4 regions of the Pseudarthrobacter linnaei genome follow, and region 4 is predicted to be linked to each of the others. Evidence: predicted binding sites of a transcription regulator. Region 4 holds the regulator's gene; each other region holds the start of a gene.

Region 1 (7,878 bases), on a different contig from region 4:
GGAGGTCGGCCGGAAACTGCGCGAAGAACTGTTTGCCAAGGTGCAGTCCATGTCCTCCCAGGAAGTCGCCGCGTTCGGCGCCGCCAGTCTGGTCACCCGGGCCACGAACGACGTCGCGCAGATCCAGACCCTTATGGTCCTCGTATTCACGATGCTGGTCGCGGCGCCCGCCATCTTCATCGGCGGCATCGTGCTGGCCGTGCACCAGGACATCGCCTTGTCCGGCATCGTCGTCGCGGTCATTCCGGTGCTCGCGGTCATCATGGTCCTGATCGTGCGCCGCCTGGTCCCGCTCTACCGCCAGGGCCAGGAACTCATCGATCGGATCAGCCGGGTGCTGCGCGAGCAGATCATCGGCGCCAACGTCATCCGGGGCTTTGTCCGCCAAGGCCACGAGATGCGGCGCTTCGACGGGGCCAACAGGGACCTGACCCGGAACAACCTGCGTTCCGCGCTGCTGGTCGCGGGAATGATGCCGCTGATCATGCTCGTGGTTAATCTGTCCTCGGTCGGTGTGGTCTGGTTTGGCGGTCACCGGATCCAGTCCGGCGACATGCGGCTGGGCGCGCTGACGGCGTTCATCGCCTACATCCTGCAGATCCTGATCGCCATCATGATGGCGATGTACGTCTTTATGACGGCACCCCGCGCGGCAGCCTGCGCCGAACGGATCCAGGCGGTCCTGGACACGGCGCCGGCGATCACGGACGGTCCGGGCGCAGCCGCACCCGAGGGCAACGCCGTGGAGTTCCGCGACGTGTCCTTCGCGTACCCGGGCGCCGAGGCGCCGGTCCTCGACGGCGTCAGCTTCACGGCCGCTCCCGGGGCCGTGACGGCGGTCATCGGCGCCACCGGCACCGGCAAAACCACCCTGCTGAACCTGCTGCCCAGGTTCCTGGAAGCCACCGGCGGGCAGATCAGCATCGGCGGATGCGATGTGCGCGGCCTGCCCCTGGCGGCGCTGCGGAACCTGGTCGCCGTCGTTCCCCAGCATTCGTACTTGTTCTCCGGAACGCTCGCCGGGAACCTGAGGATGGCGGCGCCCGCGGCGACGGACCAGGATCTCTGGCAGGTGCTGGACGCCGCGCAGGCCGCGGAGTTTGTCCGGGAGCTGCCGCAGGGCCTGGAGTCACCGGTGAGCCAGGGCGGCACGAATTTTTCCGGCGGCCAGCGGCAGCGGCTGTGCATCGCGCGCGCGCTGCTCCGGAAGGCTCCCGTGTACCTGTTTGACGACAGCTTTTCGGCCCTGGACTACGGCACCGACTACCGGCTCCGTGAGGCGATGGCGCCGCTGCTGCACACGGCCACCGTCCTGATGGTCGCCGAACGGGTCGCCACGATCGTGGACGCCGGACTGATACTGGTCATCGAAGACGGCCGGGTCGTGGCGCGGGGAACACATCACGAGCTGATGGAGTCGTCGCCGAGCTACCAGGAGATCGCAGCGTCGCAGCTGGTGCTGGAGGAAACCCTGTGACCCGTGAACCGGCGCTCGACGCAGGGACCGACGCACCCACCGCCCGGGACGCCCCGGACCCGACCCGGGCGGACCTGATCCGGGCGGACCTGACCTCCGGCGGCCGCAATGAATCCCATCCGGTGTCCTCTGAGGACGCGGGAAGTGGCAGCCGGTTCCGCTGGCGCACGGCCGGACGGCTGCTCGGGCTGCTGCGGCCATCAAAGTGGCGGATGGCCGGCGTCATCGCCGCCACCTGCGCCTTTGTGGCGCTCAATGTGGCGGCGCCCAAAATCCTGGGGGACGCCACCGACGTCGTCGTCGAGGGCGTGGCCACCGGATCCTTCGACCAGGAAAAACTGGTAACCCTGCTGGCGGCGGTGTCCGTCATGTATCTGGGGGCCGCTGTCTTCAGCTGGCTCCAGGGAACCCTGACGGCCGTAGCGGTGCAGCGCCTGGGCTACGGGCTCAGGGCCTCGGTGGAGGAGAAGCTGCACGTCCTGCCGTCCAGCCATTTTGACGTCCAACACCGCGGGGACGTGCTGAGCCGCGCCACGAACGACGTCGACAACATCGCCCAGGCCCTCAACCAGCTCCTCAACCAGCTGATCCTGTCGCTGCTGATGCTCTCCGGGGCCCTGGCCATGATGCTGTGGCTCTCCCCGGTCCTGGCCGTGATCGCGCTGGTCTCCGTTCCGGTGTCCACCCTCATCACCTTCCTGCTGGCCCGGAAGTCCCAGGCCCATTTCACCGAGCAGTGGGGGAGCACGGGCGAGCTGCACGCACAGCTCGAGGAGTTCTGCACCGGCCACGAGGTCATCAAGGCCTTCGGGCGGCAGGAGGCCGCCGCGGCCAGTTTCAAGGACGGCAACGACAAGCTGTGCCGTGCCAGCGCCCGCGCCCAGTACGTGTCCGGCGTCGTACAGCCCCTCATGGTCCTGGTGTCCAACCTCAACTACGTCGCGGTCGCCGTCGTCGGGGCCCTTCAGGTCCTCTCCGGCGCCCTGACCATCGGCGGCCTCCAGGCGTTCTTCCAGTTCAGCAGGCTCTTCAGCGTGCCGATGGGGCAGATCGGCGGCATGCTGACCCTCATGCAGTCTTGCCTCGTGTCGGCGGGGCGGGTCTTTGAACTCCTCGACGCTCCGGAGATCCCGCCGGAACCTGCCCCGGCTCCACCGGCAGGTGCGCCGGGGGGCTCCGCTGGGGCCTCCGCTGTGGCGTCCGCCGCCGGGGTGCCGGCGACCGGGCCCGCCGGCCGGGTCACGTTCGAGCGTGTCACCTTCGGCTACCGGCCCGGCTCGCCCGTGGTCCGGGACCTGTCCTTTGCCGTGGAGCCGGGCCAGACCGTAGCGATCGTGGGGCACACCGGCGCCGGCAAGAGCACTGTGGTGAACCTCCTGATGCGGTTCTACGAACTGGATTCGGGCAGGATCACGGTCGACGGGGCGGACATCGCGGCGCTCCCTCGGGATGAACTGCGGGCCAATTTCGGCACAGTGCTGCAGGACACGTGGCTGTTCACCGGAACCATCCGGGACAACATCGAGTACGGCCGCCCCGGCGCGGGCGACGCCGACATTGTGGCCGCGGCGCAGGCCAGCCACGTGGACCAGTTCGTCCGTGCCCTGCCCGGCGGCTACGCCACGATGCTCGGGAACGACGGTGACTCGCTGAGCCGCGGCCAGCGCCAGCTGATCGCGATCGCCAGGGCACAGCTGGCCGGGCGCGGCATCCTGGTCCTCGACGAGGCGACCAGCTCCGTGGACAGCCGCACGGGGGCGCAGATCCGGCAGGCCATGCGGCGGCTCCGGCAGGGGCGGACCAGCTTCGTGATTGCCCACCGCTTGTCCACCGTCCGGGACGCTGATCTAATTCTCGTCATGGACCAAGGACGGATTGTTGAACAGGGCACCCACCGGCAACTCATGGCCAGGGGCGGGCTGTACCCGAATCTGCACGAGGCGCAGTTCGCCCGCCGCGAACACGGCAAGCACCCCAAGGAGCCCGGACAGTGACCCCCACCGAGACGTCCATCACACCGTTCCCGGGTGCCTGGCGGCCCAATCCGGGCAGCTCCGTCCCGCTGTTCGAACAGCTCCGGCTCAACGTCATTGAACGGGCGGACAACGGCACCCTGGCGCCCGGGACCAAGCTTCCTGCCGTCCGGAGCCTGGCCGGCGAACTGGGCGTCGCGCCGCATACCGTGGCCCGCGCCTACAAGGAACTCGAGGGCGCCGGCGTTGTGGTGACCAGGGGCCGGAACGGGACGGTGGTGTGCGCCCGGGACGAGGCCTGGAGTTCCCTCTCCGCTGCCGCCGCCGAGTTCGCTGCCGCAGCAAAGGCCCAGGGCGCCAGCTTCGCCGAGGCCGTCCAACTCCTCGCCGCCGCCTACGACCGCGACTAGCGCACCATTAACACATCGGGTGGCCTGGCCCGCCCGGCGGCACGGCCGGAAATGGAAATTCGAAGAAGTTTTCGATTAGCATTGGTAGCGTGCCTAAAGCCGTAGCTGAAGATCCAGCCGTTGATTCCCCGCCCTCCGCAGTCCAGGAGAGCCCAGTTCCGATGGACTCCGATCCGATGAGTCCGGTCAAACCGGGCCGCGCGGCGGATCCCCGCCCCGCGGTGAAACGCCCGGACATGTCCCGGCTCATTGTCAAGGGGGCGCGCGAGCACAACCTGCGCAACGTTGACCTGGACCTGCCCCGCGACTCCATGATTGTCTTCACCGGGCTCTCCGGGTCGGGCAAGTCGTCCCTGGCCTTCGACACGATCTTCGCCGAGGGCCAGCGCCGGTATGTCGAATCCCTGTCCGCCTACGCCCGGCAGTTCCTGGGCCAGGTGGACAAGCCCGACGTCGACTTCATTGAGGGCCTCTCGCCCGCGGTGTCCATCGACCAGAAGTCCACCAGCAAGAACCCCCGCTCCACCGTGGGCACCATCACCGAGATCTACGACTACATGCGCCTGCTGTGGGCCCGCGTCGGCCGCCCGTTCTGCCCCGTCTGCGGGGAGCTCGTCGCGAAGCAGACCCCGCAGCAGATCGTCGACCAGCTGCTGGAACTGCCGGAGGGCACCCGCTTCCAGGTCCTGGCCCCGGTGGTCCGCGGCCGCAAGGGCGAGTTTGTCGAACTGTTCAAGGAACTCACCGCGAAGGGCTACTCGCGGGCGCGGGTCGATGACAAGCTGATCCAGCTGAGCGATCCCCCCAAGCTGGGAAAGCAGTTCAAGCACACCATTGAAGTGGTCGTGGACCGCCTCGTGGTCAAGGAAGGCATCAGCCAGCGGCTCACCGACTCGGTGGAAACCGCTCTGGGTCTGGCCGAGGGGCGCATCCTCGCCGAATTCGTCGACCTTGAAGCTGATGACCCGGAGCGGATCCGGGCGTTCTCCGAGCACCTCGCCTGCCCCAACGAGCACCCCCTCGCCATCGACGAGATCGAGCCCCGCTCCTTCTCCTTCAACAACCCCTTCGGCGCCTGCTCGGCCTGCAGCGGCATCGGCACGAAGCTGGAAGTCGATGAGGAACTCATCATCCCGAACGGGGAACTGTCCCTCGCGGAAGGGGCCATCGCACCGTGGTCCCTGGGCACCGCCACGACCGAGTACTGGAACCGCCTGCTCGGCGGTCTCGCCAAGGAACTCGGTTTCTCGATGACGACCCCGTGGGACAAGCTCTCCGAGGACACCCGCCAGACCGTGCTGCACGGCAAGGACCACAAAGTCGTGGTGCAGTACCGCAACCGCTTCGGCCGGGAACGCAAATACAGCACCGGCTTCGAGGGCGTCATCCAGTACGTCCACCGCAAACACCTCGAAACGGACTCGGACTCGGCCCGCGACCGCTACGAGGAATACATGCGGCAGATCCCTTGCCCGGCGTGCAACGGCGCGCGCCTGAACCCGGCGTCGCTCTCGGTGCTGATCAACGGCAAGTCCATTGCCGAGGTCGCCGCCCTGCCGATGCGCGAATGCGCCCACTTCCTGGACAATCTCGTCCTCACCGGCCGCGAAGCCCAGATCGCGAACCAAGTCCTCAAGGAGATCCAGGCCCGCCTGACGTTCCTGCTCGACGTCGGACTGGAGTACCTGAACCTGGAGCGCCCGTCCGGCACCTTGTCCGGCGGCGAAGCCCAGCGCATCCGGCTGGCCACCCAGATCGGCTCCGGCCTCGTGGGCGTGCTTTACGTCCTGGACGAGCCGTCCATCGGCCTGCACCAGCGGGACAACCGCCGCCTGATCGAGACTCTCACCCGGCTGCGGGACCTCGGGAACACCCTCATCGTGGTGGAGCACGACGAGGACACCATCCAGGAAGCCGACTGGGTGGTGGACATCGGACCGGGGGCCGGTGAACACGGCGGCATGGTGGTGCACTCGGGTTCCTACAAGGAGCTGCTTGAGAACACCGGATCGCTCACCGGCGACTACCTCTCCGGCCGTAAACGGATTGAAATCCCCAAGAAACGCCGCAAGTACGACAAGAAGCGCGAACTCAAGGTCGTCGGCGCCAAGGAGAACAACCTCCTGAACGTGGATGCCGCCTTCCCGCTGGGCCTGTTCACCGCGGTGACCGGCGTCAGCGGCTCCGGCAAGTCCACCCTGGTCAACGAGATCCTCTACAAGGTCCTCGCCAACAAGCTCAACGGCGCCAAGCAGGTGGCCGGGCGGCACAAGTCAATCCAGGGCCTCGAGCACCTCGACAAGGTGGTCCACGTCGACCAGAGCCCGATCGGCCGGACCCCGCGGTCCAACCCGGCGACCTACACGGGCGTCTTTGACAACATCCGGAAGCTCTTCGCCGAAACCACCGAGGCCAAGGTCCGCGGCTACCTGCCTGGCCGGTTTTCCTTCAACGTCAAGGGCGGCCGCTGCGAGGCCTGCTCCGGCGACGGAACGCTGAAGATCGAAATGAACTTTTTGCCGGACGTGTACGTGCCCTGCGAGGTATGCCACGGCGCCCGGTACAACCGCGAAACCCTGGAAGTCCACTACAAGGGCAAAACGATCGCCGATGTCCTGAACATGCCGATCGAGGAAGGCGCGGAGTTCTTCGCTGCCTTCTCGCCGATCGCCCGGCACCTCAGGACCCTCGTCGACGTCGGCCTCGGCTACGTCCGCCTGGGCCAGCCCGCAACGACGCTCTCCGGCGGCGAGGCGCAGCGCGTCAAGCTCGCCGCGGAGCTGCAGAAGCGCTCCAACGGGCGCAGCATCTACGTGCTGGACGAACCCACCACCGGCCTGCACTTTGAGGACATCCGCAAGCTGCTCCTGGTCCTCCAGGGCCTCGTGGAAAAGGGCAACACGGTCATCACGATCGAGCACAACCTCGATGTCATCAAGAGTGCGGACTGGATCGTGGACCTGGGCCCCGACGGCGGGTCCGGCGGCGGCCGGATTGTCGCCTCCGGAACCCCGGAACAGGTGGCCAAGTCCACCGAGAGCCACACGGCGGCCTTCCTCGCAGAAATTCTGGCCTGACCCGGCCCGGCCCCGGTGCCTCCACGCAGTCTCCGCGGAGGCGCCGGCCCTCCCGCCACGGATACATTCCCACCGGGGCATGCGAGTTTCTGGCATCCGTGCTCTCGTGAGAAACTAGGCCGGTGACGCAAACAACAGTGCCCGTGATCTTCGACCTGGACGGCACTCTTGTCGATCCGGCCGGAGGGATAACGGACGGAATCGCAGCGGCCCTCACGGAGCTTGGACTCGGCGTTCCCGGCCAAGCCCTGATGGATGCCATGATCGGCCCGAAACTCAGCCATTCCCTCACGGACATCGCCGGCGTGCCGGCCGAACGGCTCCAGGACGCCATCCGCATCTACCGCGGGCACTACCGCGCCACGGGCATCGGCCAAAGCCTGCTGTACCCGGGAATCCGGGCATTGCTGGAATCCTTCGCCGAGGCAGGCCGGCCCATCGCCGTCGCGACCCAGAAGCCTGAAGGCCTCGCCCGCATTGTCCTGGAGCACCACGGCATCGCGGCCCTGTTCCACACCATCCGCGGCTCGGATGCCGACGAGGCGGCGGCAGCCGGGGGTCCCTCCGGGAAGGCGGCGATCGTGGCCGCAGCGCTGGCGGACCTCTCCGGCCACTACGGCGTGGACACCCGGCATGCCGTGATGGTGGGAGACCGCGCGCAGGACGTGGCCGGAGCGGCTGCCAACGGAATTGAATGCATCGGCGTAGGCTGGGGCTTCGCTCCGGACGGCGAACTCGACGCGGCCGGCGCGGTGGAGATCGTGCACAGCAGCGCGGCCCTCCACGAGACCATTGCCCGGCGGGATCCGGGGCGGGTTACCGCCGTGAACCCGGACGCAGTGACCGCTGACCCGATGACCGACGCCGTAGACGAGGTGCACACCGATGGCAATGTTTGATGCAATCCGCTGGACCACGCGGGGCCTGGTGACCTCGACGTG
Region 2 (7,878 bases), on a different contig from region 4:
CTACATGCCCCAGCTCATCGAGGTGCACTTCAGCGGCATGACAGTGCGCGACTCGAAAGTGCCCTACATCTTCCTGACAGGCGGGGACCACGGCGACTTCCAGGAACCGGCCGGCCGGCAGATCTTCACTCTCGTTTTGATGGCTGTGCTTGTCGCACGCGGGATCTTCGCGCCCGTCAGCTACGACGCCAACAGCACCGCCTCTGACGCTGGCCGCGAGTACGACATCGTGGGCGAGATCCTCATGCCTGCAGGCGAACTGACAGGACTAACTCTCGCAGCCCTCGACGATGTAAAGTCCGCAGCCGACTTGTTCAAGGTGACCCCGAGTGCCCTGGCGGTCAGGGCGATGCGCCTCGGCAGGCTCACCCCATTGACCGCAACGGGGTACCTGCGCGAGCTCGAAGAGGAGTTTCGTGCCCGGAACAAGACGAAACCGACGCGCCAGCCGAAACCCGTCAACGCTATAAAGAAGTACAGTGGCCGCGAGCTAACCGTACGAATGCTCCGTGCCGTCGATGAGCGGCGGCTCACCACGCGAGAATTCTGCCGGGTCGTCTGCCTGAACCGGATCGGCCCCAGTGACCTCGGCGAACTGAAGGCAGCGCTCCGATGAACGAGGAGATGTACCTCATAGATAACAACGTGCTCTCGCACGTGTCGCCGGCACAGCGAACAACTGAGTTCTTCCATGCGCGCTGCCGGATCCCGTCCGAGGTGCTCCACGAAGCCGACGGATACTCTGACGCCGAGGTGCTCAAGGAGGCCGAGTACCCCACCACAGCGAGCGTTCTGAAATTTCTTCAGACAATCATGGCCACCGTGCCTGAGGACGATACTTCGCTCGTGAACCTCTATGCGAACAAAGGCGCTGCGGACCCGATTCTTGTCGCCTGCGCTCTGGACGGGATGCGGGAAACAGCCAACCAACTCTTCGGATGGACGTGGGTCATCGTGTCCAACGACAACGCTGTCAGGGCAAAGGCCACAGAATTCTGCGTCGCATCGTGTACACGTGAGGAATTCTTCTCCAGGACACAGGGCAGCTGGACCACCTGAGGGGCATGACTCTGGTTGCCGTGAACGATCCCGATGAGTTCCTGCGGCAACCATCAAATCGTCGAGGTCCTGTCCCTGAGCGACGCGTGGGGTGCCTTTCTCACTGAACCGCTCGGTCCCCGAGCGCTTTCAGTCCCGGGAAGGGCACCATCGCCAGCCTCTCTGATCCCAGTTGGTTCGACCGGAACACCGGCCGGTCTGAATGTCGCCGGGCTGCGAAACCCACCCCTAAACTTTCGCCAGAGATAGTTCGCAACAGGGGTGGGTCACGGGCAAGACACACTAACCCGCAATTAATCCCTTTCTTTCTCTTGCAGGTGCCTCCTTCCTGAACCTTGGCGCGTGGGGCCGGATGGGCAGTACAGCAAGGGTGCGCGATCTCGTATTACTGCATGTGATCAAATCCTGTGTTCTGCCCCGCTTTATGGCTCAGCCCAGGTCGTCGCCGAATAACGTGAGGACGGGATCCGAGTCGTGAAGTAGCGGCTTCAGGGAGATATGTTTGAACTGTTCCTTGGTTACGTGCAGTTCCCCCGCCGCACCTTGGTAGAAGCGGAACTCCTTCGAGTGCACTTCAGGGAGACGTCCGACATCAATAGCGACCGGCCTCGGCCAGAGTCGGGCCGCGCGTCCATCGTCGACGAGGGGGTGGACTATTGGCCAGCCCGGGTGCCAGACGATAGTTACCTCCAAGCCTCGGACACCGAGCGATCTTGACATATAGTGCAGATCCCTTCCGTCGACGCTGAGATCAGGGAGACAAAAAAGGATCTGCTCCCCGGTGTACTGTTCCTCTTCCCTCACTGCACGACGGGTCAAGTAGACGGAGAATTCATCAGGCGGGACGCCGCCTTCATACATCCAATTCAGCCACTCGGGCTCCATGCTCGCGAATAGTTTGCGGCTAGGATCCCCGTTGACTCTCGGGTTGTCGTGAATGACGTCTGGGTGGGCGGTCAGAAGGGCCACCTTGAGGAACCAACGTGCGAGAACTTCGCTTTCTTCGGGAGAGAGCAGGGGCCACGTATGCCCCTCCTTCCAAGGGACGAGCCTACGGACGATGTCTTTGGCCGTATTCTCAATCGTGCTGCTGAGGCGTGAGTTGCACGGTTCGCACATCGGAACGTGCGCTCCCGCCACCGCTTCCATCTTTTGTGGAAGACCTTTTGAGGTAACCAGCCGATGACCGTTTTTCTCCGTGTAGAAAGGGCCTTCCCCTTGAAACTCTCTGATGAACCAGCTTGGCCACACGTGCTCGCCCACACCCACAGATTCTGTGTTGCACAACACACAAGACTTTCCTTTGAAGCGGTTCGCCATACAGCCATGCTATGTAGACACCGATAAAACCCGAAACTTGCGCTTCGACACGAGGCGCCGATAGAGCTGTTACAAGCCATGTACGGAGTCCAGGGTTCGCGTCGATCGAATAAGGCCTTAATCCGGTAAGAATAGACGCATGAAGAGATCATGGGTCGAGTTGGAATCCCAAAGCATCCATAAGGCAATCGAACTTTGGCACGAGCTCGGGAGTGACGAATTCATTTCCCGGACCAGGTTCAAGGAGTCTCACAGGTACGTCGTGGTCGATCGGGGGCAGGCTATCGCCAGCAAACCCCTAGTCGCTATGGCCTTCCAGCTGCAATTCGGCTGCGGCAAGGATGGACCTCCCCGACTGTCGGGCGGTGAGCAGACACGTACCATCTTGGATCGTTTTGGCTACCAGCTGGTGGATATCCACGAGGAATCATTCGAAGGCACTGCCAAACTCACCAAGATCCCGGCCGGTCCGGACACCAAATTCTGGTGGGCGAACCAATCCGTTGGGCCTGTTCGGAAGACGAGCGTATGGATTCGCTGAACGTGTCGATGCTCGCCTGCCTCTTCGGATGCGATGCTCTCTTCGAGCTCGGATACGTCGTCATCGATGAGCAGGGCGTCATCGAGCGAGGCTGCCGCGATCACGGCCAGGTTGAGGACCGAATAGCGGGCATCGTCGGCCGACGGTGCCCGGCCCACAGCATCGAATCGCGCCGCTACTATGCTTGGCACCGGCAACGCCATTCCGCTGGCCTTGGCCGAGAGGGCAAGTGATCTGACTTCGGGCCTACGCGGCGTCGAGCTCCCCGTCCTCCACGATCTCGCCAGCGGCGATGCGCTCCGCGGTGCGCCGGTACGCCTCTGCAACATAGTCCTCCAGGTCGTTGACGCCGATGCGCCACATGCCGCGTCCGCCGACCTGGATGGCACGCAACTCCCCTGTCTTCAGCAGGGCGCGGATCTGGTTGGGGCTCACGTTCAGCTCTTCGGCCGCCTGGTCGGTAGTCAAGAAGCGGTGCGTCTTAGGTTTATCGGTCACCGGTTTATCCTAAATGAGGGCCTGCTGACTGGCGGACGCTGAGATTCACATCGCGCAACTCCAGGCAGTATAGAAGTTCGGAAGCAAGCATGTACCGTCGATTGAGCGGCCGGAAAATCCCCCGGTTGCTACTGCATACTGACGTTGTGCCATTAGATTATTCGCACAAGCGAATGCGGTGGTGCCTGGTGTCGCTGACTACGTGGGGAAGGCATGAAACTTGAGAAATAGAGATGGGGGCAGGCATGACCTTAAGAAGTGAAGATGATGTCAAGAAGGCACTGGACATTGACTCCTGGCGCAATCTTTCGAAGGATAAGCTACTCAATTTCGTGGCAGAAATGCCGCAGATGGACAAAGAAGTCGCACTCAGGGCGATTGAACAGTTCCCTAACTTCAAATCGCTGGTACACGAGACAATGAACTCCTTCGAGCAGCGCTACGAGAGTGCGCAGAAATACAGCTGGAAGAGTCAGAAGAAGGTTCACGAGGCCTTTCAGTCCTATCGAGAGACTCTCAATCGCGAACTGGAACGCGAGAATCTGAGCAGAGAAGATAGATTCTCGATTCTAAATTTGCTTCGCGAAGCCGTGAACATGGAGTCCGAAAAGGACAGCGAGCACAAGGCCTTCACCATCAAGTTGCTCACAATCGCCGCGACGTTCGGCATTGCAGCGATTGGAGCAGGTGTTGCCGCACTTGGCGGCAAGGTCGGATTCGGTAGCGGCGACAACAGCGCGTAGATGGTGGCGCGCCCGTCAGCACTGCTTCCTAAACGTTGGTTCTTGAATAATGGTCTTTACCCTGCTGCGCGAACCTCGATTGCGAGCCCATGTGAGGCATCATGCCAACGTCTGTCAAGACGAATGCAAGTGGCATGGGCCCTCCTACCCCGGTTCGGCTGCGGCAGTGGCAGTGGCAGTGGCGAACCATCGGGCATCCTCTCGACCAAACGCTTCCCACGCGTCCGGAGTTGGTCTCTGCACTAAATCCAGACGGGACCCACGGAGGAAGGTTATTTTTTCGGCTGCCGTGGCAGGATGGGTCCATTATGGACAGGCGGTTGCGGCGCGCTCCTGACGCGGAATGGGTGTTGATGTACCGGCTCGGACTGAGCCGGAAACGCATCGCTGACCTCGTGCGCGTGCACCCCGCCGTCGTCGGCTACCACCTAGTCATCGCCCGCCGCCGGGATCCTGAACTTGAGGCCGAACACCAGGCCGCCGCCGGCGCTGCACCTGTTCCTTACCCCTCACCCAGAAGCCTCGCCCGCATGGAAGAAATCGTCGCCTGGATCTCGGCCGAGGGCAGGCTCCCCCGAGGCCACTCGGAGAACAGGGCTGAACGGTCGATGGCACGGTGGCTCTCGGAGCGCCGGCGCGAAGCAGCCGAAGGCACCCTCGACCCGGCCTACCGTGACGGACTCGCGCGGGTTCCGGGATGGGCCGGGAACCACAAGGCAGCCGCGGACGAAGCGAGGTGGCATCACCGGCTCGCCGAGCTCGTGGATTTCCGCCGGGAAGGCAACGACTGGCCACGCCACCACGACTATGACACAGAGCGCGAACACACCCTCGGGGTGTGGATCCACCAGCAGAGATACAAACGCCGCCGCGGCGAACTCGCCTCGACCAGGGTCAAACTTCTGGATGAGGCCGTTCCCGGTTGGCATGCCGGGAGAACCCGGGGCCGCCCGCCCCGGCGGTGACCGAAGGTCGTGCCCCCCACCGGCCCCGCGGCCGGGACGTCAATCCGTCGAGTACCCTGAGATTGGTTCTCCAGTCCCCCCAGCTTGGAGAACCGGGAGCCTCCGCGCTTGAGTCCTAGACTCGCGCGGAGGCTTCCTCATAGGTCGATGAAACAGCGCACGGCTGCACGAAGGTGAGCAAAGCCGGATGCGTACCCCCGGGAGCCACCGTGACTTACCAAGCCGGGACACGCCAGGTGGCCGGCGCGGAGCTGCGGACTCCCCCACCTGATCGGCCAGAGAAAGGCGCGTTCCGGGACCGGCGGTGTCATCAGTCGATGGCGTCATCGCAGGGGCAAGCACGCCCGCCGCGCTGTGCCCCACTGGAGTCAGGTGGAGCTCTCCGCACAGCTCAAACGGTCCCCATCTGCATACAACCAGCCCCCTCTTTGATCGTCGAAACCTTCGATAGTTCCTTTGTCGTGGGCACGATGTAGAGTTAATGAATCGAACATATATTCGAATAAAGGGTGTGTTGTGGGCGTTATAGTAGGTCCCCGTGTGATAAATGCGGGAGCATCCTTGTTGTCGGTTCTGATCTCTCCGGTCCCCGTCGCGGCCGGTTATCCCTCGCCCGCGCAGGACTACTTTGACGGCCGGATCGACCTGAACGAGCACCTGATCAAGGACATCACCAGCACCTACGTCGTGCGGGTGTCCGGGGAATCGATGGAAGGCGCCGGAATCAGCGACGGCGATGAACTGATCGTCAATCGGGCCCTGGAACCGGTGGACGGATCCGTCGTCGTCGCGGTCCTGGACGGGGAATTGACCATCAAACGGCTGCGGATCACGGGTGCCGGGGTGGTGCTGCAGGCGGAGAACCCGGCCTACCCGGACATCCGCGTGCTCTCGTTGTCGGACCTAGTCATCTGGGGCGTCGCCACCCGGTGCCTGCACCATGTTTAAGGCGCGCTCTTGCGTTAAACGGGGGCTGTGCCGGCATGGGGCACGCCATGTCTAAGCCGGCTGTCATGCGGCAGATGCCGCAGATCGCGCATGTGGATGTGAACTGTTTCTATGCCTCGGCCGAGCGGGCGTTTGATCCATCCTTGGAGGGCCGGCCTGTCATCGTCCTCTCGAACAACGACGGCTGCGCCGTCACCCGCTCCCCCGAGGCCAAGGCGCTCGGCATCGCCATGGGTGAGCCGTGGTTCAAACTCGCCCCGCGCGCCAAACAATGGGGACTCGTTGCCCTCTCCAGTAACTACGAGCTCTACGGGGACATCAGCGCCCGGGTCATGGAGCTGCTGGGCCGGTACTCGGCATGGCTGGAGGTCTACAGCATCGACGAGGCGTTCCTCGGCGTCAAAGGCACCCCGGAGGAGCTCTTGGCCCTGGGCCGGGACATGAAGACCGCCGTGCGGCGGAACGTCGGTGTGCCGGTCTGTGTCGGGATCGCTGCCACGAAGACGTTGGCGAAACTGGCCAACAAATGGGCCAAGAACAATCATGCCTTCGACGGGGTCTGCCACTGGGATTCCGTGCCGGCCGCGGACAGGGAAGGACTGATGCGCCGCCTGTCCGTGATTGAGATCTGGGGTGTCGCCACCCGGCTGACCAAACGCCTCAACGCCCTGGGAATCCATTCCATCCTTGACCTGTCCCGGGCCGATCCGGTCATGATCCGGGACCGCTTCTCCGTGGTCATGATGCGCACTGTCCTGGAACTGCAGGGCACCCCCTGCATCCCGATGGAGGAAGAACGGATCGGCCGGGACCAGCTCATCTTCTCCCGCTCCTTCGCGACCCCCATCACCACCGCGGCCGGGATCCGGCAGGTAATGAGCGTCTACGGCCAGCAGGCCTCGGCACGGCTGGCCAAACACGGACTCCAAGCCAAAGTCCTCACCGCGTTCGCCGGCACCTCACACTTCAACCCGAAAGACACCTCCTACCCCTCGGTCTGCGTGCCGCTGCCAATGCCCACCGCCGATCCGGTGCTGCTCACCAAGGCCGCCCACGCCCTGTTGCCCCGCATCTGCGAGGGAATCCGGTATGCCAGGGCCGGGATCATGGTCACCGACCTGCGGCCCTCCGGCAACCAGGCACCCCTGGCCCTGTTCGAGAACCCGCACGAGGAACGCCACGTCGGAACACTCCTGGAAGACATCACCCGCCGGTACGGGCGGGGCTCCATCGGCCTGGGCCATGGCGGGATCCGAGGCGGCCCGGACTGGACCATGAAACGGGACATGGTCTCCCCCCGCTACACCACCCACTGGGACGAACTCCCCCTCGTCAAAGCCGCCTAACCCAACTTCGCCCGCACGACCGCACCACGAAAGAACACACCCCCATGACCACCATCACCGACGCCCCTGCCCTACCGACCCGCGAACTCCAGGTCCGTCTCGATCCGGCAGGCAAACCCCTCGCCATCCGGCACGACGGGACAACCTGGCTTGTCGATCCCGCCACGGACTCCCAGCACTGGTTCGGACGCGACGCCTGGTGGGACACCCGGCGCACAGCCGCTGTCGGAAGCGGCGACCTGGTCAGCATCGAATACTGGCGGGTACAGGTCCGCCCCGACGCTCAGTCGGCCCTCCGAACCGCGACTCTCCGCCGGGAACCGCTGTCCACGCATTGGCTGTTGGACAGCATCAGCGACGCCGACGAAACAACCGAAGAAGAGTGAACGGCCAATCCATCAGCGATCAGACGTGGGAAGGAATCAGCAGAGAATTCACACTGCCCTCCCTGGAGCTGG
Region 3 (7,878 bases), on a different contig from region 4:
CCGGCGTCGAACGTTCTTCCAATGGAGCACCTCTCCGAACCCGTTAATTCTTCCAGTGTATTCCCGCAGCAGGATACTTAGATAACCGGCGGCAGTGCGCCGACGGGCCGGAGAGCGTCACGAATGACGTTCTCCGGCCCGTTGGGGACCACGGGGAAACCCCGTGGTCGGCCGGTCCGGCGGGACCGTGGCGGCTAAGCCGTGGCCGGCTCCGCCGGGGAGTCGGTCTTGGCGCCAGCATGGGCGCGGCGATGGTGCACACGCTCGGCCTGCTTGACCAGCTCCGGTTCGCCCCGGCGCAGCCATGCGTAAAGCGGCGCTGCGATGAAAATCGTGGCTGCCGTGCCGATCAGGATCCCGACAAACAGTGCCAGCGAGAGGTCCCGCAGCGTTCCGGCGCCCAGCAGTCCGGCACCGATGAAGAGGATGGCCCCGACCGGGAGGATTGCCACCATCATGGTGTTGATCGAGCGGACCAGGGTCTGGTTGACGGCCAGGTTGACTTCCTCGCCGAACGTCCGTCGGGTGGAGGCCTGCAGGTCCGCGGTGTTCTCTCGGATCTTGTCGAAGACCACCACTGTGTCGTACAGCGAGTAGCTCAGCACTGTCAGGAACCCGATGATGGCCGACGGCGTGACTTCAAAATCGCTGAGGGCGTAGACCCCGGCGGTGACGAACATCGTCACGAGCATGCCCACGATTGCTGAAAGCGACATCTTCCAGGTCCGGAAGTACAGCGCCATCAGCACGGCGGCGAGTCCGACGAAGATCGCAAGGCCCAGCAGGGCCTGCTTGGTGACGTCAGCACCCCAGGTGGGACCGATGAAGGTCGAGGTCACCTCGTTGTCGGTCACGCCGTAGGCCGAGGTGAGGCCTGCCTTGATCTGGAGCGTCTCATCTTCCGTGAGCTTGTCCGTCTGAATCCGCATCGTATTGCCTGCGACGTTCGCCACCCGCGGGACGGCGCCGGGGACAACGTCCTCGACGGCTTTCTCGCCGATCGCAGCGTCGGTGGTCTTTACGTTGGAGACGGTGAATTCGGAGCCGCCGCGGAATTCGATGCCGAGGTTAAAGCCCCCCTTGACGACCGGCAGGAGGATCGACAGCGCCACGAGGACGGCCGCGATCAGGAACCAGATCTTTTTGGATTCGACGAAGTCGTACGAGCGTTTGCCCGTGTAGAGCTCATTACCGAAATTGGCGAAACTGGTGGCCATTTAGTTGCCCTCCTTGGACGCGCTCTTGGAGGAGCCAGCAAGCTGTTCCTGTCGTTCCGCGAGGCGTCGTTCTGCAATGGTCATCCGGCGTTCGGCCTCAGCCGTGGCGCCGGTATTCTTGGCGCGGATCGCGGCAACAGCAGCCGGCTTGTCCGCGGGCGTGCGGAACCGGCCCGCGCCCCGGTACAGGGGAACGGCGCCGAGGGTCTTCGGGTCCAGTCCGGAGAGCGGGTGGCCTTCCCCGAAGAACTTGGTGCGGGCAAGCAACTGCAGGGTTGGGTGGGTGAACATAAAGACCACGATGAGGTCGGCGATGGCCGTCAGGCCGAGGGTGAACGCGAAGCCGCGGACGTTGCCCACTGCCACGAAGTACAACACCAGGGCGGCCAACAGGTTGACGGCCTTGGACGCCAGGACGGTGCGCTTGGCACGCTTCCAGCCGTTCTCGACTGCCGAGACGAGGCCGCGACCCTCCCGGAGCTCATCGCGGATACGTTCGAAGTAGACGATGAACGAGTCCGCGGTTTGGCCTATCGCCACGATGATGCCTGCGACACCGGCAAGGGATAGCCGGTAGTTCTCGGTCCAGCCCAGGATGTCGATGGCCAGGAACGTCAGCGCGCCGGCCACCACGAGCGAGGCGACGGTGACCAGGCCCAGTGCCCGGTATTGGATCAGCGAGTAGACCACCACCAGCAGCAGGCCGATCAGGCCGGCGAGCATACCCATCCGGAGCTGCTCGCCGCCGAGGGTTGCCGAAATCTGCTGTTCGCTCTGGATCTCGAAGCTGATTGGCAGGGCGCCGAAGCGGAGCTGGTCGGAGAGGGCCTTCGCTGACTCCTCGGTGAAGCCGCCAGTAATCTGCGGACGTCCGTCTGTGATAACGGCGAGGGACCGCGGAGCGGAAATGACCTGGTCGTCGAGGACGATCGCGAACTGGGACTTCGGATCCGAGCCGCTCTGGGCCCCGCCAGCGATGTAGAACTGATACAGCCGTTCGGTGACGTCCTTAAACTTGGCGGTGCCTTCTTCATTGAACTGGATGTTGACAGCCCACTCATTGGTCACGGCGCCCTGGGCACCGCGCTGCAGCTGGAAGGAAGAACCCGCGATGTCGGCGCCCTTGACCTCAACCGGGCCCAGGATGTACTTGATCGCCGGCGAGCTGGCGGAGGCCGGCTCGCAGGTGACCAGCGGTTGGGTCGGGTCGGAGCGTTCCTGCTTGTCCTGCGAGGGGTTGTCACAGTCGAGCGTCTCGAACTTTTTGTAAATTGCGGGGGTGACCCAATTCACGTCGCTGCCGTTGGTGGGCTCAGCGGTGGGCTGGGGCAGCTTGTCGTCCGGGGTCAGTGCCTCCGCGGGGACGGCTGCGCCCGGACCGGCCTGGAGGACGGGCCGGAAGTTCATGTCGGCCGACGCCTGGATCAGCGCGCGGGTTTCCTTCGACGGTGTGCCGGGCAGGCTGACGACGACGTTGCGTCCGGACTGCGTGCTGATCTCCGCTTCCGCGACGCCCGAGCCGTCCACGCGCTGGCGGATGATCGCCACGGCCTGGTTGAGCTGTTCTTCGGTGATGTCCGAACCGCCCTCCACCTTGGGCGCCAGTATCATCTGGGTGCCGCCTTCAAGGTCCAGGGCAAGCTTGGGGGCCCAGCTCGCCTGGCCGGCCATTGTGCCGCCTGCCAGGACGGCGGTCAGGACGGCGAGGATAACGCCAAGCCAGACCAGCACCCTGAGGGCTGAATTTTTGGGGCCAGTTCGTGCCATTGTCGATCTTTCTATTGTTTACGGAGGAAACCGCCGGGCGGCCCGGTCGGGCCGCCTCGGCGGTGGCCCGCAGCCGTTACTTCGCGGGATAGCTCAAACAGGCAGACTAGCTGTCCTTCTTGCCTTCGTCGTTGAGGCGGCGCAGGGTTTCTTCCGGCGTCTCGTCGCGCGGCGCGTCGCTGACGGGGGCGGCGCTCCCGGCCTTGTCGATGCTGAGCGAGGAGGCATCGTTGGGAACGACCGTGGGCTCTTCTGCGGGGACGGCCGGTTCGACGATCTTGGTGACGGCCTGGCGGTGAACGGTGGCGGTGTTACCCGGGGAGAGTTCCAGCAGGACCTTGTTCTCCTCATCGTCGATCTCAACGATCCGTCCGTACAGACCGAAGCTGGTCATGACCTCGACACCCGGAGCGAACTTCGACTGGAGCTGCACCTGCTGCTGCTGGGTCTTCTTGTTGCGGCGGAACATCATGAAGACGAAGACGCCGAGCATGGCGAACAACAGGATGGTCATGATGTCGATGCCGCCGCCGGCCTGCGGCTGGGTCTGGGCAGAAATAAGTCCGAACACAGGGTTAGTTCCGTTCTGTACTTGCGTAGCTGGTTTACAGCAACGTCCGCTTCGCTCCGGGCTGGCTGGGAATCATGCTCAGCCGACGGCGGCCAGGTGCTGGCCGCGCGCAGAAACAAAGACCCGAACGTGCCGAGCGTCATTCCAGTCTAAAGGGAAAAGGTTACGGAGCGGTGCTATTGACTATTACGGATCCATTCCGGAGCGGAGTCCTGGCCCTGCGCGTCCGGCAGGCCAGAGCCGTCGTCCTCGGCCGGGAAGAGCTCGAGCGGGTCCTGGGCGAAAATTCCGGGCGGCACCGCGAAGCCGAGGTGTGTCCAGGCCGGGGCGAGCGCGATGCGGCCCCGCGGGGTGCGTCCCAGCAGTCCCTCGCGGACGAGGTAGGGCTCGGCGACGGTTTCCACCGTCTCGGTCTCTTCGCCGACGGCTATGGCCAGGGTGGACAGGCCCACGGGCCCTCCGCCGAATTTGGTAATGAGGGCCTCCAGAACGGCACGGTCGAGCCGGTCCAGTCCGCGTTTGTCGACCTCATACATGTCCAGAGCCGCGGAGGCGGCGCGGGCGTCGATCTGCTCGATGCCGTGCACCAGCGCCCAGTCACGGACCCGGCGCAGGAGCCGGTTGGCGATGCGGGGCGTGCCGCGGGAGCGCCCGGCGATTTCGCTGAAGCCGGCGGAGTTGACCTTGAGGTCCAGGAGTCCGGCGGAGCGCCGAAGGACGAGCTCCAGTTCGGCCACGGAGTAAAACTCGAGGTGGCCTGTGAAGCCGAAGCGGTCCCGGAGTGGTCCGGGCAGCAGGCCGGCGCGGGTGGTGGCGCCCACGAGGGTAAAGGGCGGGAGTTCGAGGGGGATGGCGGTGGCGCCGGCACCCTTGCCGACGATGATGTCGACCCGGAAGTCCTCCATCGCCATGTAGAGCATTTCCTCAGCCGGCCGGGACATCCGGTGGATCTCGTCGAGGAAAAGCACTTCACCTTCGGAGAGCGAGGACAGGATGGCTGCCAGATCGCCGGCGTGCTGAATGGCGGGGCCGCTGCTGATCCGCAGCGGGGCGTTCATCTCAGCCGCGATGATCATGGACAGCGTGGTTTTGCCCAGCCCGGGAGGTCCGGAGAGCAGGACGTGGTCGGCGCTGCGGCCGCGCAAGCGCGAGGCCTCCAGGACAAGGGAGAGCTGCCGGCGGACCCGGTGCTGGCCAACGAAGTCGTGCAGGTTTTTGGGCCTGAGGGCGGCTTCGATGACACGCTCCTCCGGTTCCTCTCCCCCGGCGACGATCGACGGCTCAGCCACGGGCGCCTACCCTGTTACCGGCGCGGGCGCCGTCCTGGCCCAGCCAGCGGAGGGTGGCGCGCAGGATCTCGGCCACGTTGCCCTTCTCTGCCAGTTCGGGGGAATCAGCCAGGGACGTGTCAATGCTGGACGTGGCGTCCTTCTCGGACCAGCCCAGGCTCGTCATGGCGGCGACGACCTGCGGCTTCCAGACCGCTTCGGAGGAAGCTGCCGGGGCCGGGGCACCGGCAGCGGTTCCGAGCGGCACGAGCTTTCCGGCGAGCTCCAGCACGATCCTGCCGGCGACCTTGGGGCCTATGCCGGGCACCTTGGTGAATGCCTTGCCGTCGCCGGAGTGCGCGGCGACGCGGATCGCCTCGGGCTCGTGCACGGCCAGCACGGCCAGCGCCAGCCGGGGTCCGACGCCGCTGACGCTGAGCAGGATATCGAAGACTTCGCGTTCGTCGTCGCTGCCGAAGCCGAACAGGGTGAGGGAATCCTCGCGGACGATCAGGGAGGTGAAGAGCTTCCCCTCCTCGCCGGTGCGGAGCCTGCTGAGGGTCTGCGGGGTGGCGTTGACGCTCATGCCGGCGCCGTTGAGGTCGATCACGGCGGACGACAGGCCGACGTGCGCTACGGTTCCGCGGAGAAAACTGATCAAAGCCGGGCTCCTGAAAATTCAGCTGAAATAGAGAACCGGGAAGAACCGGCTATCCGAACATATCTACGAATACCCTACCAAGCCATGGGGCGGCACCGGCGGACATTCAGCGTGTACGGCGCGCTTTCGCCTCCGCGTCCGCCCAGGCCCGCTGGGCCGGGGTCAGGGACAGGCTGCCCGGTCCTGTCGTGGCGACCGCGGCGCCGCTCCCGGCCCGCCAGGCGTGGGTAATGGCCAGCGCGAGGGCGTCGGCGGCGTCGGCCGGGCGGGGTGGGGCGTCGAGCCGGAGAATCTTGGTGACCAGTTTGGTGACCGCATCCTTGTTGGAGGTGCCGCTTCCGGTGACGGCGGCCTTGACCTCGGACGGGGTGTGCAGGGCCACTGGAATGCCGCGGCGTGCGGCGGCGGCAATCACCACGCCCGAGGCCTGGGCCACGCCCATCACGGTGCTGACGTTGAGCTGCGAGAAGACGCGTTCGACGGCGAGGACGTGCGGTTCGTACTGGTCGAGCCACTCGTCGATGGAGGTGGCGATGACCAGCAGGCGCTGGTCGAGGCTCTCCTCCGGGGAGGTTCCGACAACGCCGAACGCCACCATTGTGGCGCGGCGGTTCTTTTCGACGTCGACGACGCCGATCCCGCAGCGGGTGAGGCCCGGGTCGACGCCGAGGACGCGGAGGGTCACTCGGATTCCAGTGCGGCCTGCACTTCGTCGCTGAGGTCGGCGTTGCTGTAGACGTTCTGGACGTCGTCGAGTTCCTCGAGGGCATCGACGAGTTTCAGGAACTTCTTGGCGGCGTCGAGGTCCAGCGGGACCTGCATGGAGGGGACAAACTCTGCCTCGTCGGTGTCGTACTCCATCCCGGCTTCCTTGAGCGCATCGCGGATCCCCTGGAGGTCGGTCGGCTCGGAGTGGATCTCGAAGCTGTCGCCGTTGTCCTTGACTTCCTCGGCGCCGGCGTCGAGGACAGCCATGAGGACGTCGTCCTCGGTCAGCCCGTTCTTCGGCAGCGAGACCACGCCCTTGCGGGAGAAGAGGTAGCTGACCGAACCCGGGTCGGCGATGGTGCCGCCGTTGCGGGAGATGGCGAGCCGGACCTCGGAGGCAGCACGGTTCTTGTTGTCCGTGAGGCATTCGATCAGCAGCGCGGAGCCCTGCGGCCCGCGGCATTCGTACATGATCTCGGTGTAGTCCACGACCTCGCCGGTGAGGCCGGCGCCGCGCTTGATGGCGCGGTCGATGTTGTCAGCGGGGACCGAGGTTTTCTTGGCCTTGGTGACGGCGAGTTCCAGGCCAGGGTTGCCGGCGAGGTCCGGGCCGCCCATGCGTGCGGCAACTTCGATGTTCTTGATCAGCTTGGCGAACGACTTGGCCCGGCGGCTGTCGAGGATGGCCTTCTTGTGCTTGGTCGTCGCCCATTTGGAGTGGCCTGACATGCTTTACGCTTCTCCTCTGATCATTCGAATAAACAATTCGTGCACGCGCTTCTCCCCCGTCACTTCCGGGTGGAAGGAGGTGGCCAGCAGCTTGCCGGAACGCACAGCAACAATTCTAGCCGTCCCGGCCAGCGCCTCGGGGTGGGAGGCCTTGGAAGGTTCCACGGAGGCGAGGACCTCCACACCGGCGCCGACGCGCTCCACCCAGGGCCCGCGGATGAAGACCGCGTGGACCGGGGCCACGCCATTCCCGGTGGCGCTGAAATCGAGGCCCCTGAAATCGAGATCCGTCTCGAAGGACTCGCGCTGCCGGCCGAAGGCGTTCCGGCGCACCGTGATATCCAGGCCGCCGAAGGTCTGCTGGGGGTTGCCAGCCAGGTCCTTGGCGGGGTCGGTGATCTCCTCCGCGAGGAGGATCATCCCGGCGCAGGAGCCGTAGACCGGCAGCCCGTCCCGGATGCGCTGGCGCAGCGGGTCGCGGAGCCCGAAGGCGCGGGACAGTTTGTCGATGGTGGTCGATTCGCCGCCGGGAATGATGAGGCCGTCGAGGCCGTCCAGTTCGGACGGCCGGCGCACGCCGACGCCCGTGGCGCTGGCCGCTTCCACCGCGTGCAGGTGTTCGCGGAAGTCGCCCTGAAGTGCAAGGACGCCGATCCGCAGCCCTGTTCCCACATGGGAGGAGGGCGCAGAAGTGGGGTTGGTCATCGGACCAGCATAGTCGTCCGGGCACGTCGCCGGCGGCCTCCCGGCGGGCTTCCATGCTGCCGCTGGGATATATTACAAAGCATGTTTTACTTCAGCGTTCCGCTCGGCAAGCTCGTCCGCCGGGTCTCCCGGCTTAGGGGCGGAGGCTCTGCCCTTCCCGGGCTCGTGGTCGAAAAAATCGACCCCGGCTTCATGCGCAGGACACTGTCCACGTTGCCGCACGGCGTCGCCGTCGTCAGCGGCACGAACGGC
Region 4 (7,878 bases):
GCCGAGGGCCGCTCGCCCCGGGCCGCCAAAGGCCTGAAGGATCTGCTGGAGGACCTCGTTGGAGCCGTTTGCGGCCCAGATGTTGTCCGCACCCAGTCCGTGCCCCAGGTATTCCGCGAGTGCTTCGCGCAGTTCGGTGAATTCGCGGTCCGGATAGCGGTTCAGGCCAGCCGCGGCAATCGTGACGGCCTCGGAGATGGCGGCGCGCACGTCAGCCGGGACACCATGGGTGTTCTCATTGACGTTCAGCAGGATGGGGACGTCCAGCTGCGGCGCGCCGTACGGCGTCAGGCCTCGCAGGTTAGTCCGGAGGGGAAGTCGGTTCAGGCGCTCTAGCTGGTCAGTCACTTCACCAGTTTAAGTGAGATTGCGGCAGGCACTGAAACCGTGACGGGTCGAGCGGGCTACTTGGACGGGATAAAGAGCGCCTGGCCGGGAACGACGCGGGCGGCTTCGAGGTTGTTCAGCTGGATGATATCGGTGACGACGTCGCGGGGGTCCCGCTCCGGTGCCATGGATTCGGCGATGGCCCAAAGCGACTCACCGGGCTGCACCGTAACGGTCACAGTGGGGGTCAGCGACAGCCCGGCTGCAGACTCCGCCGCCTTGGCCGGGGCGTTGAGGAAGCCGCTGAGGGTGAGGATGAGCGCGGCCAACAGGATCAGCGGCACCCCGATGAAGACAAAGCGCCCCCGCCGGGTGAGCCGCAACGGCGCCTGCTTGACCCGCTGCTTGCCGGCAGCGCCCTCCCTGCCCACGGCGCCCTGCTGTCCGGCGGACGTACCGCCGTCGGCCCGGCCGTAGTCGCCGAATGTGTCGCGGCCGAAAGTGTCGTGAAATGCGCTTGATGCTGACATGAACTGAGCCCTCCTGGACCATACTGTGCCGCCGGCGTGTTCCTCGTACTTGCCGCCAACCGGCCTAACCTTCGAACAAAGAACCGAACGTCATGCTGTGCCCCAACCGTGCTCTACCCGGAAACTGCGAATGACTAGAACACATATTCGAACCTTGCCTGTTCTGTTTTAGCACTTATTAACGAACAATGTCGAGACTCGCTAGAACAAATGTTTGATAAAGCCCTGTGGCTGGCCTACGTTTGAGTCAAAGAACAACCACTTCTGCAGTTGATCAGCAGGGTCTGACATTTCAGGCCGGAGGTTCCCGGCAGCCGCAGCCACGGCGGCCGGGCGGAACGGAAAGGCGTTGGCGAACATGGCAGCACAAGCCACTGGCGGCAGGGCCACCCAGCGGGGCCCGCAGGCGGCTCGGCCGCCCAAAAGCCTTACCGTCCGGCAAAGGAAGATCCTGGAAACCATCCAGCGCTCCGTCACGGACAACGGCTATCCGCCCTCCATGCGCGAGATCGGCGACACCGTCGGCCTGGCAAGCCTTTCCAGCGTCACCCACCAGCTCTCGCAGCTGGAAAAACTTGGCTATCTGCGGCGCGACCCCAAGCGTCCCCGCGCCATGGAGGTGCTGATGCCGCTGACCCTCGACGAGGGAACCACGAAGATGTCGGGGGCTGAGAAGTCCGGCGGCCTGCGCACGGTCGGCGGTTTGTCCGTGTCCGAGCTGGCCAGCGCCACCGACACCGCCATGGTGCCGCTGGTGGGCCGCATCGCCGCCGGCGGGCCGATCCTGGCCGACCAGGTCGTCGAGGACGTGATGCCGCTGCCCCGCCAGCTCGTGGGCCACGGCGAGCTCTTTATGCTCAAGGTCGCGGGGGACTCGATGATCGACGCCGCCATCTGCGACGGTGACTGGGTCGTGGTACGCCAGCAGGGCGACGCCGTCAACGGTGACATCGTCGCCGCGCTGCTGGACGACGAGGCGACGGTCAAGACGTTCCGTCAGCGCGACGGCCACACCTGGCTGCTGCCGCAAAACACCCAGTATGAGCCCATCCTCGGCGATCACGCCGTCATCATGGGCAAAGTCGTCTCGGTGCTGCGCTCCCTCTAGGACCGGCGGGGCCCCGCCGGCTTGGCTGCGGTAGCTTTCTTGGAGGCCGCTCCATCGACGGGTGCCGGGCTGTCGCCGGGCATGGCCCTCGCGCCGGTTCCGCCGGTTCCGCCGCCCCCTGCCGCCCTCTGCCGCCCCCTGTCGGGCAAGGTTCAGATGAGTGCTTGGCGCAGCGGGCAAAGGAACCGTGGCCAACGGGATGCTGGAGTGCCCGTACTTCACATCAGGTTCCATGATGCAGGCTTCGGTGCCCCGTGGTCCGGGAATGAGCGCCGCGGACAATGCCATAGGGTTCGGCCTCGTCGGCGGCCGCCCGTTGATGACGGTTCAGATCCCGTGTGCGTCCTACGCCGTCCGGGTCAGCATTGCCGGTCAAACGATCACGCCGGATCCGGGGACACTGGAGAGCGTTCTGGGCACGTGCAACTTCCCCTGGGACCATGAACAGGCACGGATGGAACGGTACCTTCGGGCTCCACTTCAGATCGCGCGGCGGGAAAGTGGCATCGTGCTGCACAACCAGGAGTGGGGAGTCACCCTCCACACCCCTGATGAGGCCACCTGATGGGCAGTCGCTTGTCCATACGCGTCAGCAGCCCAGTCGGCCAGGCATTTCCGCAAACAGCCCTCTGGCCGCTCAGGGTTCGCCGGAAAGGGCAGCCACCACGGGAGTCCACGCAGATCGAGGGCGCCTTCGGGCCAGTCGTCCACGGGCCCGGCTCCCGCGCCAGTCGTAGGTCCGTGACTGTGATGGCGTCCCGCGGCGAAACGTCGAGGAGGAGCGCTCAGTCACAATCGTCGGCTGAGGCTCCGCGCGTACACAGCCGCGTCGTTTGGCGGGGCACTGACTAACCACCGGGGTCCTTCGCGTGCCCTCCGGACTACGTGGCGGGCTGCCCGGATTCCTTCGCGAGCCGCGCCAGGGCCGCGAGGGCGACCGCGGGGTCCGTGGTGGGCCAGAACGGCGGCAGGGCGGCGCGGAGGAATCCGCCGTACCGCTCGGTGGAGAGCCGTGAGTCCAGCACTGCCACTACTCCCCTGTCCGTCGTCGTGCGGATCAGGCGACCGGCGCCCTGGGCCAACCGGATGGCGGCGTGGGTCGCGGACACGCTCATGAAGCCGTTGCCGCCGGCCTGGGCCACCGCCCGGGACCGTGCCGTCATCAGCGGATCGTCGGGCCGCGGGAACGGGATCCGGTCGATCACGACGAGACGGCACGACGTCCCCGGCACGTCGACACCCTGCCACAGCGACATGGTGCCGAAGAGGCAGGTGTCGGGTTCGTCCGCGAACTGTTTTACGAGCGCGGTCATGGTCGAATCCCCCTGGCAGAGGATGCTCATGTCCAGCCGCGGCCGCAGGGCCTCAGCGGCGTCCTCGGCGGCGCGCCGGGATGAGAACAGGCACAGTGCCCCGCCGTCGGAGGCCCGGATCAGCTTTTCGAGCTCGTCAAGGGCCTCCGGGGACGTGCCGCGGCCGGGTTTGGGCAGGTGTTTGGCCACATAGAGGATCCCCTGTTTCGGGTACTCGAAGGGCGAGCCGACGTCGACCCCGGTCCAGCTTGGGGCACCCGGTCCGACCAGGCCCAGGCCGGCAGCGGCCGGTTCGAACGCGGACCCGATCGCCAGGGTCGCCGAGGTCAGGATGACAGTGTGGTCCGCGAACAGACCCTCGCGGAGCCGTCCGGCGACGCTGAGCGGGGCGATGTTGATCAGGGCCGGCGCGGATTCGTCGGGCTGGGAGTAGCCCTGCTGCGGGTCAAAGGTGCTGTTGCGGGAGAACCAGACCACCTCGCGGTTTTCGCGGGCGGCAAGCAGGCGTTCGCAGAGCTCCAGGATCACCATGAGGCGGGAGCGCGCCAGCTGGCGGCCGCCGTCGGCCGTGTTGGCGCTGTCCCCCTTGGAGTCCGAGAGCGCCGCGCGGCAGGCGTCCCGCAACTGGTCCACGCAGTCCAGCTGTTCGCTGTTCAGGCCGTTGGGCATGAGTCCGCTGGGGACCCCGTCGATGGCAAGTTCGAGGTTGGACGCGGCGTTGTTCAGGGCGTCCACGGTGATGCCCGTGTTTTTCCGGGCCCCGGACGCGGCGACGTGCACCATCGCGACAGAGAGCTGGCCGGACACGGCGCCCGTCACCCGGTCCTGCAGCTCGTGGGCCTCATCGACCACCACAACGTCGTACTCCGGCAGGACCGCGAGGCCCTCGAAGGCGCTGACGGCCAGCATGGCGTGGTTGGTGACGACAACGTCGGCGTCCGCGGCGTTCTGCCGGGCCAGTTCGCTGAAGCATTCGGCCGCGAGGGGGCACTTCTGCGCGCCCAGACACTCCATTGAGGTGACGGAGACCTGCCGCCAGGCACGGTCCGTGACCCCGGGCAGGAGTTCGTCCCGGTCCCCCGTCACGGTGCCCCCAGCCCACTCACGCAGCCGGACGACTTCCTTGCCGAGCTGGGACGACGGACCGCCCATCGCCGCGGCGAAGTGCGGGACGGAGGTGTCCTCGCCAAGCGAGAAGAGCTGGCCTTCGGAGGGCTCCTCGGAGGGGAAGCCGCCTTCGAGCTTGTGGCGGCACACATAGTTGGAGCGGCCCTTGACCAGGGCGACCTTGACGGGCCGTTCCAGCGCCGGGGTGATGGTTTTCAGCAGCCTGGGCAGGTCCCGGCCGACGATCTGGGTCTGCAGGGCCAGCGTGGCGGTGGAGACCAGGGTGGGCTTGTCGCTGACCAGCGAATGGGCGATCAGCGGGATCAGGTACGCGAGTGATTTGCCGGTTCCGGTGCCGGCCTGGACCAGCAGGTGGTCGCCGCTGTCAATCGCGTGCGCCACCTGCCGGGCCATCTCGTGCTGGCCGTCGCGGCTCTGGCCGCCCATGCCGGACACGGCGCGGTCGAGGAGTTCGATAACGAACGCCCCGCCGGCCGGGCCGCGTGTTCCTGCCGAACGTTCTCCGTCGGGTTCGGTCCCCGCGGCTTCAGTCATTGCTGATGAACGAATCCAGTTCAGCGGCGAATCCCTCGCGCACCATCACAACGGCGCGGGTGCCCGCTTCCTCGTGGTCGAGGCTGAGGATCTCCGCGTCGGTCTCGTGCAGCTTGCTGAGCAGGTCCCCGCGGTTGTACGGGATCATCAGTTCGAGCTTGACGCTGGGCCGCGGGATGCCTTCGCTGATGGCCTTGAGCAGTTCCGGGATGCCCTCGCCGGTGCGTGCCGAGACCACCACGTGGCGCGGTTCGCGCTGCTTGAGCCGTTCGATCACGAAGGGATCTGCGGCGTCCGCCTTGTTCAGGACGATGATTTCCGGCACCTTGCGGGCGTCGACCTCGCTGAACACCTTGCGGACAGCGGCGATCTGGCCTTCCGGATCCGGGTGGGAGACGTCCACCACGTGCAGGATCAGATCCGCGTCGGCGACTTCCTCCAGGGTGGAGCGGAAAGCCTCCACGAGCTGGGTGGGGAGTGACCGGACAAAGCCCACGGTATCGGCCAAAGTGTAGCCCAGCCCGTCCGAGGTCTCGGCCTTGCGGACTGTCGGGTCCAGCGTGGCGAACAGGGCGTTCTCCACCAGCACGCCGGCGTCGGTCAGCCGGTTCAGCAACGAGGACTTGCCGGCGTTGGTGTACCCGGCGATCGCAACGGACGGCACCGAATTGCGACGGCGGTTGGCGCGTTTGGTCTCCCGGGCCGGCTTCATCGCGGCGATCTCACGCCGAAGCTTGGCCATCCGGGTGCGGATCCGGCGGCGGTCCAGTTCGATCTTGGTTTCACCGGGACCGCGCGAGCCCATGCCGGCACCGGCACCGCCCACCTGGCCACCGGCCTGGCGGGACATCGAGTCACCCCAGCCGCGCAGGCGCGGGAGCAGGTATTCGAGCTGGGCCAGTTCCACCTGGGCCTTGCCCTCGCGGCTCTTGGCGTGCTGGGCGAAGATGTCAAGGATCAGGGCCGTGCGGTCGATGACTTTGACCTTGACGATGTCTTCCAGGCTGCGGCGCTGGGACGGTGCCAGTTCGGCGTCGACGACGACGGTGTCGGCGCCGGTGGACATCACGATGTCCTTGAGCTCCTGGGCCTTGCCGGAGCCGAGGAAGGTTCCGGGGTCGGGCTTGGCGCGGCGCTGCACGATCCCGTCAAGGACCTCCGAGCCGGCGGTCTCGGCGAGAGCGGCGAGTTCGCGGAGCGAGTTTTCGGCGTCGGCGAGCGTGCCCTCGGTCCAGAGGCCGGCCAGCACGACACGCTCAAGGCGAAGCTGCCGGTATTCGACTTCGGTGACGTCTTCGAGTTCCGTGGACAGCCCGGCGGTACGGCGCAGGGCGTGCCGCTCCTCGAGGTCCTGCTGGTCGCCGTCGTAATTGTTGTGTTCCCCGCCCTGCCGGGAGATCGCCTGCGCCTTGCCGAGGACCGAGGTGGACTCGCCGGCAGCCGGGGCTGCCTTCCGGGCAGGGGTGTCCTTGGAGAGGATCCGGTCGATGACAGCCTGGATTTCCGCAGGACTCATGTCCTGGGCTGCTGAATCGGGTCCGGTGTTGGGCTGACTGGTCATGGTCTCCTTTAGAGGTTCGGCAGTTTCAGAATAGTGCCGATCGGTGTTGTCTGGGGCGGTATTCGCGCTGGGCTGACGACTATTCGTCAAACGGGGCTCCTGGAATGCCCGCGGCAGCGGCGCCGGGGCAGGGTGGGCTCCGCGAGGGAGCGGTGAGAAACGGGAGGGAACAGGCGTGGTTTGGCCCTGAGGAGGGAGATACATTCCGCCCGGCCGGGCTCCATGAGCACTGCCAGACTCCAAGTGGAACGGGCGCCGGCGGCAGGTCCTTTTCAGGATCATCGCGGGGTGGCGCACTGAGCGGAAGGTAACTACCTGCGTCGCTGCGGGGACGGGATTTAACCCGCGCCGGCTACTTGAAGTTCAAGAACATGTATTTAACACTAGCAGACGGCCTGGCCGGGTCCGGCCCCGCGCCGCGGTTTCGCCTACGGGCCGGGGGCCAACTAATCTGGGCAGTTATGGAGTCTGCACACTATTTCAGCGCCCAGCCGGCCGGGCCGTTCACCCGCAAGCCACTGACCGTGGAACTCGCCGGTGAGACCCGGCACCTGCAGACGTCCTCGGGCATCTTCAGCCCGGACGGAATCGACAAGGGCACGGCTGTGCTGCTTGCCGAGGCGCCCGCCCCGGCCCCGCAGGGAACGCTGCTTGACATCGGCTGCGGCTGGGGTCCGATTGCCCTGACCCTGGCCCTGCGGGCACCGCACGCCCGGGTCTACGCCGTGGACGTCAACGAACGGTGCGTGACCCTAACAAACGAGAACGCCGCACGGCTGGGACTGGGAAATGTCACGGCCAGCACGCCCGACGCCGTTGACCCCGGGCTCCGCTTCGACACGATCTGGTCCAACCCGCCCATCCGGATCGGCAAGGACGAGCTTCATGCCCTGCTGCTGCTGTGGCTGCCGCGGCTGGCGCCCGGCGGCTCCGCGTGGCTGGTGGTGCAGAAGAACCTGGGGTCGGATTCCCTCCAGCGCTGGCTTGCCGCGGAGCTGGACAGCAGCTTCACGGTGACGCGCGAGAGCACGTCCAAGTCGTTCCGCATCCTTCGGGTCAGGAAAGTGTCCCACTAGCGACGATCACCGCGGGGCCGCTGAGCTCGACGTGCTCGTGGCCCTCCGCCCCGAGGAAGAACTTCACGCCGAGGACACCGCCCGGGACGTGGACGTTCCACACGTCCGGGGCACCCTGGCCGGCCCAGTGGCGGATCGCGACGGCGGCCGCGCACGCGCCGGTGCCGCAGGACTGCGTTTCCCCCACCCCCCGTTCATGAACACGCATGGTGATGGTTCCGACGCCGCCGTGGACCAGCGGCTCGGACGGGACCACGAACTCGACGTTGGTGCCGCGGGGCGGCGTGGGGTCCACATGGGG

Evidence for each region. The regulator LexA, encoded in region 4, represses DNA repair genes until DNA is damaged. The targets are predictions, from matches to a motif close to TCGAACANNTGTTCGA.
Region 1: the regulator LexA is predicted to act here: its motif matches at 3,920-3,935, upstream of uvrA (excinuclease ABC subunit UvrA).
Region 2: the regulator LexA is predicted to act here: its motif matches at 5,613-5,628, upstream of ACZYZ3_RS01115 (LexA family protein).
Region 3: the regulator LexA is predicted to act here: its motif matches at 5,538-5,553, upstream of ruvA (Holliday junction branch migration protein RuvA).

What each region holds. Positions count from the first base shown of each region.
Region 1 is NZ_JBVAYX010000001.1:60,331-68,208, forward strand. It holds gene ACZYZ3_RS00255 (ABC transporter ATP-binding protein) at 1-1,477, shown strand, start outside; gene ACZYZ3_RS00260 (ABC transporter ATP-binding protein) at 1,690-3,471, shown strand; gene ACZYZ3_RS00265 (GntR family transcriptional regulator) at 3,489-3,860, shown strand; gene uvrA (excinuclease ABC subunit UvrA) at 4,037-6,937, shown strand; gene ACZYZ3_RS00275 (HAD hydrolase-like protein) at 7,060-7,836, shown strand; gene ACZYZ3_RS00280 (lysophospholipid acyltransferase family protein) at 7,823-7,878, shown strand, end outside.
Region 2 is NZ_JBVAYX010000001.1:240,938-248,815, forward strand. It holds gene ACZYZ3_RS01075 (DNA-binding protein) at 1-616, shown strand, start outside; gene ACZYZ3_RS01080 (hypothetical protein) at 613-1,059, shown strand; gene ACZYZ3_RS01085 (hypothetical protein) at 1,489-2,379, opposite strand; gene ACZYZ3_RS01090 (ScoMcrA-related endonuclease) at 2,519-2,920, shown strand; gene ACZYZ3_RS01095 (hypothetical protein) at 2,908-3,153, shown strand; gene ACZYZ3_RS01100 (helix-turn-helix domain-containing protein) at 3,167-3,418, opposite strand; gene ACZYZ3_RS01105 (hypothetical protein) at 3,652-4,161, shown strand; gene ACZYZ3_RS01110 (helicase associated domain-containing protein) at 4,470-5,126, shown strand; gene ACZYZ3_RS01115 (LexA family protein) at 5,643-6,074, shown strand; gene ACZYZ3_RS01120 (Y-family DNA polymerase) at 6,122-7,420, shown strand; gene ACZYZ3_RS01125 (hypothetical protein) at 7,465-7,806, shown strand.
Region 3 is NZ_JBVAYX010000001.1:383,872-391,749, forward strand. It holds gene ACZYZ3_RS01780 (RelA/SpoT family protein) at 1-22, opposite strand, end outside; gene secF (protein translocase subunit SecF) at 195-1,217, opposite strand; gene secD (protein translocase subunit SecD) at 1,218-2,984, opposite strand; gene yajC (preprotein translocase subunit YajC) at 3,091-3,498, opposite strand; gene ruvB (Holliday junction branch migration DNA helicase RuvB) at 3,732-4,844, opposite strand; gene ruvA (Holliday junction branch migration protein RuvA) at 4,837-5,484, opposite strand; gene ruvC (crossover junction endodeoxyribonuclease RuvC) at 5,591-6,169, opposite strand; gene ACZYZ3_RS01815 (YebC/PmpR family DNA-binding transcriptional regulator) at 6,166-6,921, opposite strand; gene pdxT (pyridoxal 5'-phosphate synthase glutaminase subunit PdxT) at 6,925-7,626, opposite strand; gene ACZYZ3_RS01825 (Mur ligase family protein) at 7,708-7,878, shown strand, end outside.
Region 4 is NZ_JBVAYX010000019.1:30,252-38,129, reverse strand. It holds gene ACZYZ3_RS14955 (histidinol-phosphate transaminase) at 1-348, opposite strand, end outside; gene ACZYZ3_RS14950 (LysM peptidoglycan-binding domain-containing protein) at 405-857, opposite strand; gene lexA (transcriptional repressor LexA) at 1,216-1,965, shown strand; gene ACZYZ3_RS14940 (hypothetical protein) at 2,126-2,530, shown strand; gene ACZYZ3_RS14935 (ATP-dependent DNA helicase) at 2,847-4,940, opposite strand; gene hflX (GTPase HflX) at 4,933-6,501, opposite strand; gene ACZYZ3_RS14925 (class I SAM-dependent methyltransferase) at 6,963-7,577, shown strand; gene dapF (diaminopimelate epimerase) at 7,558-7,878, opposite strand, start outside.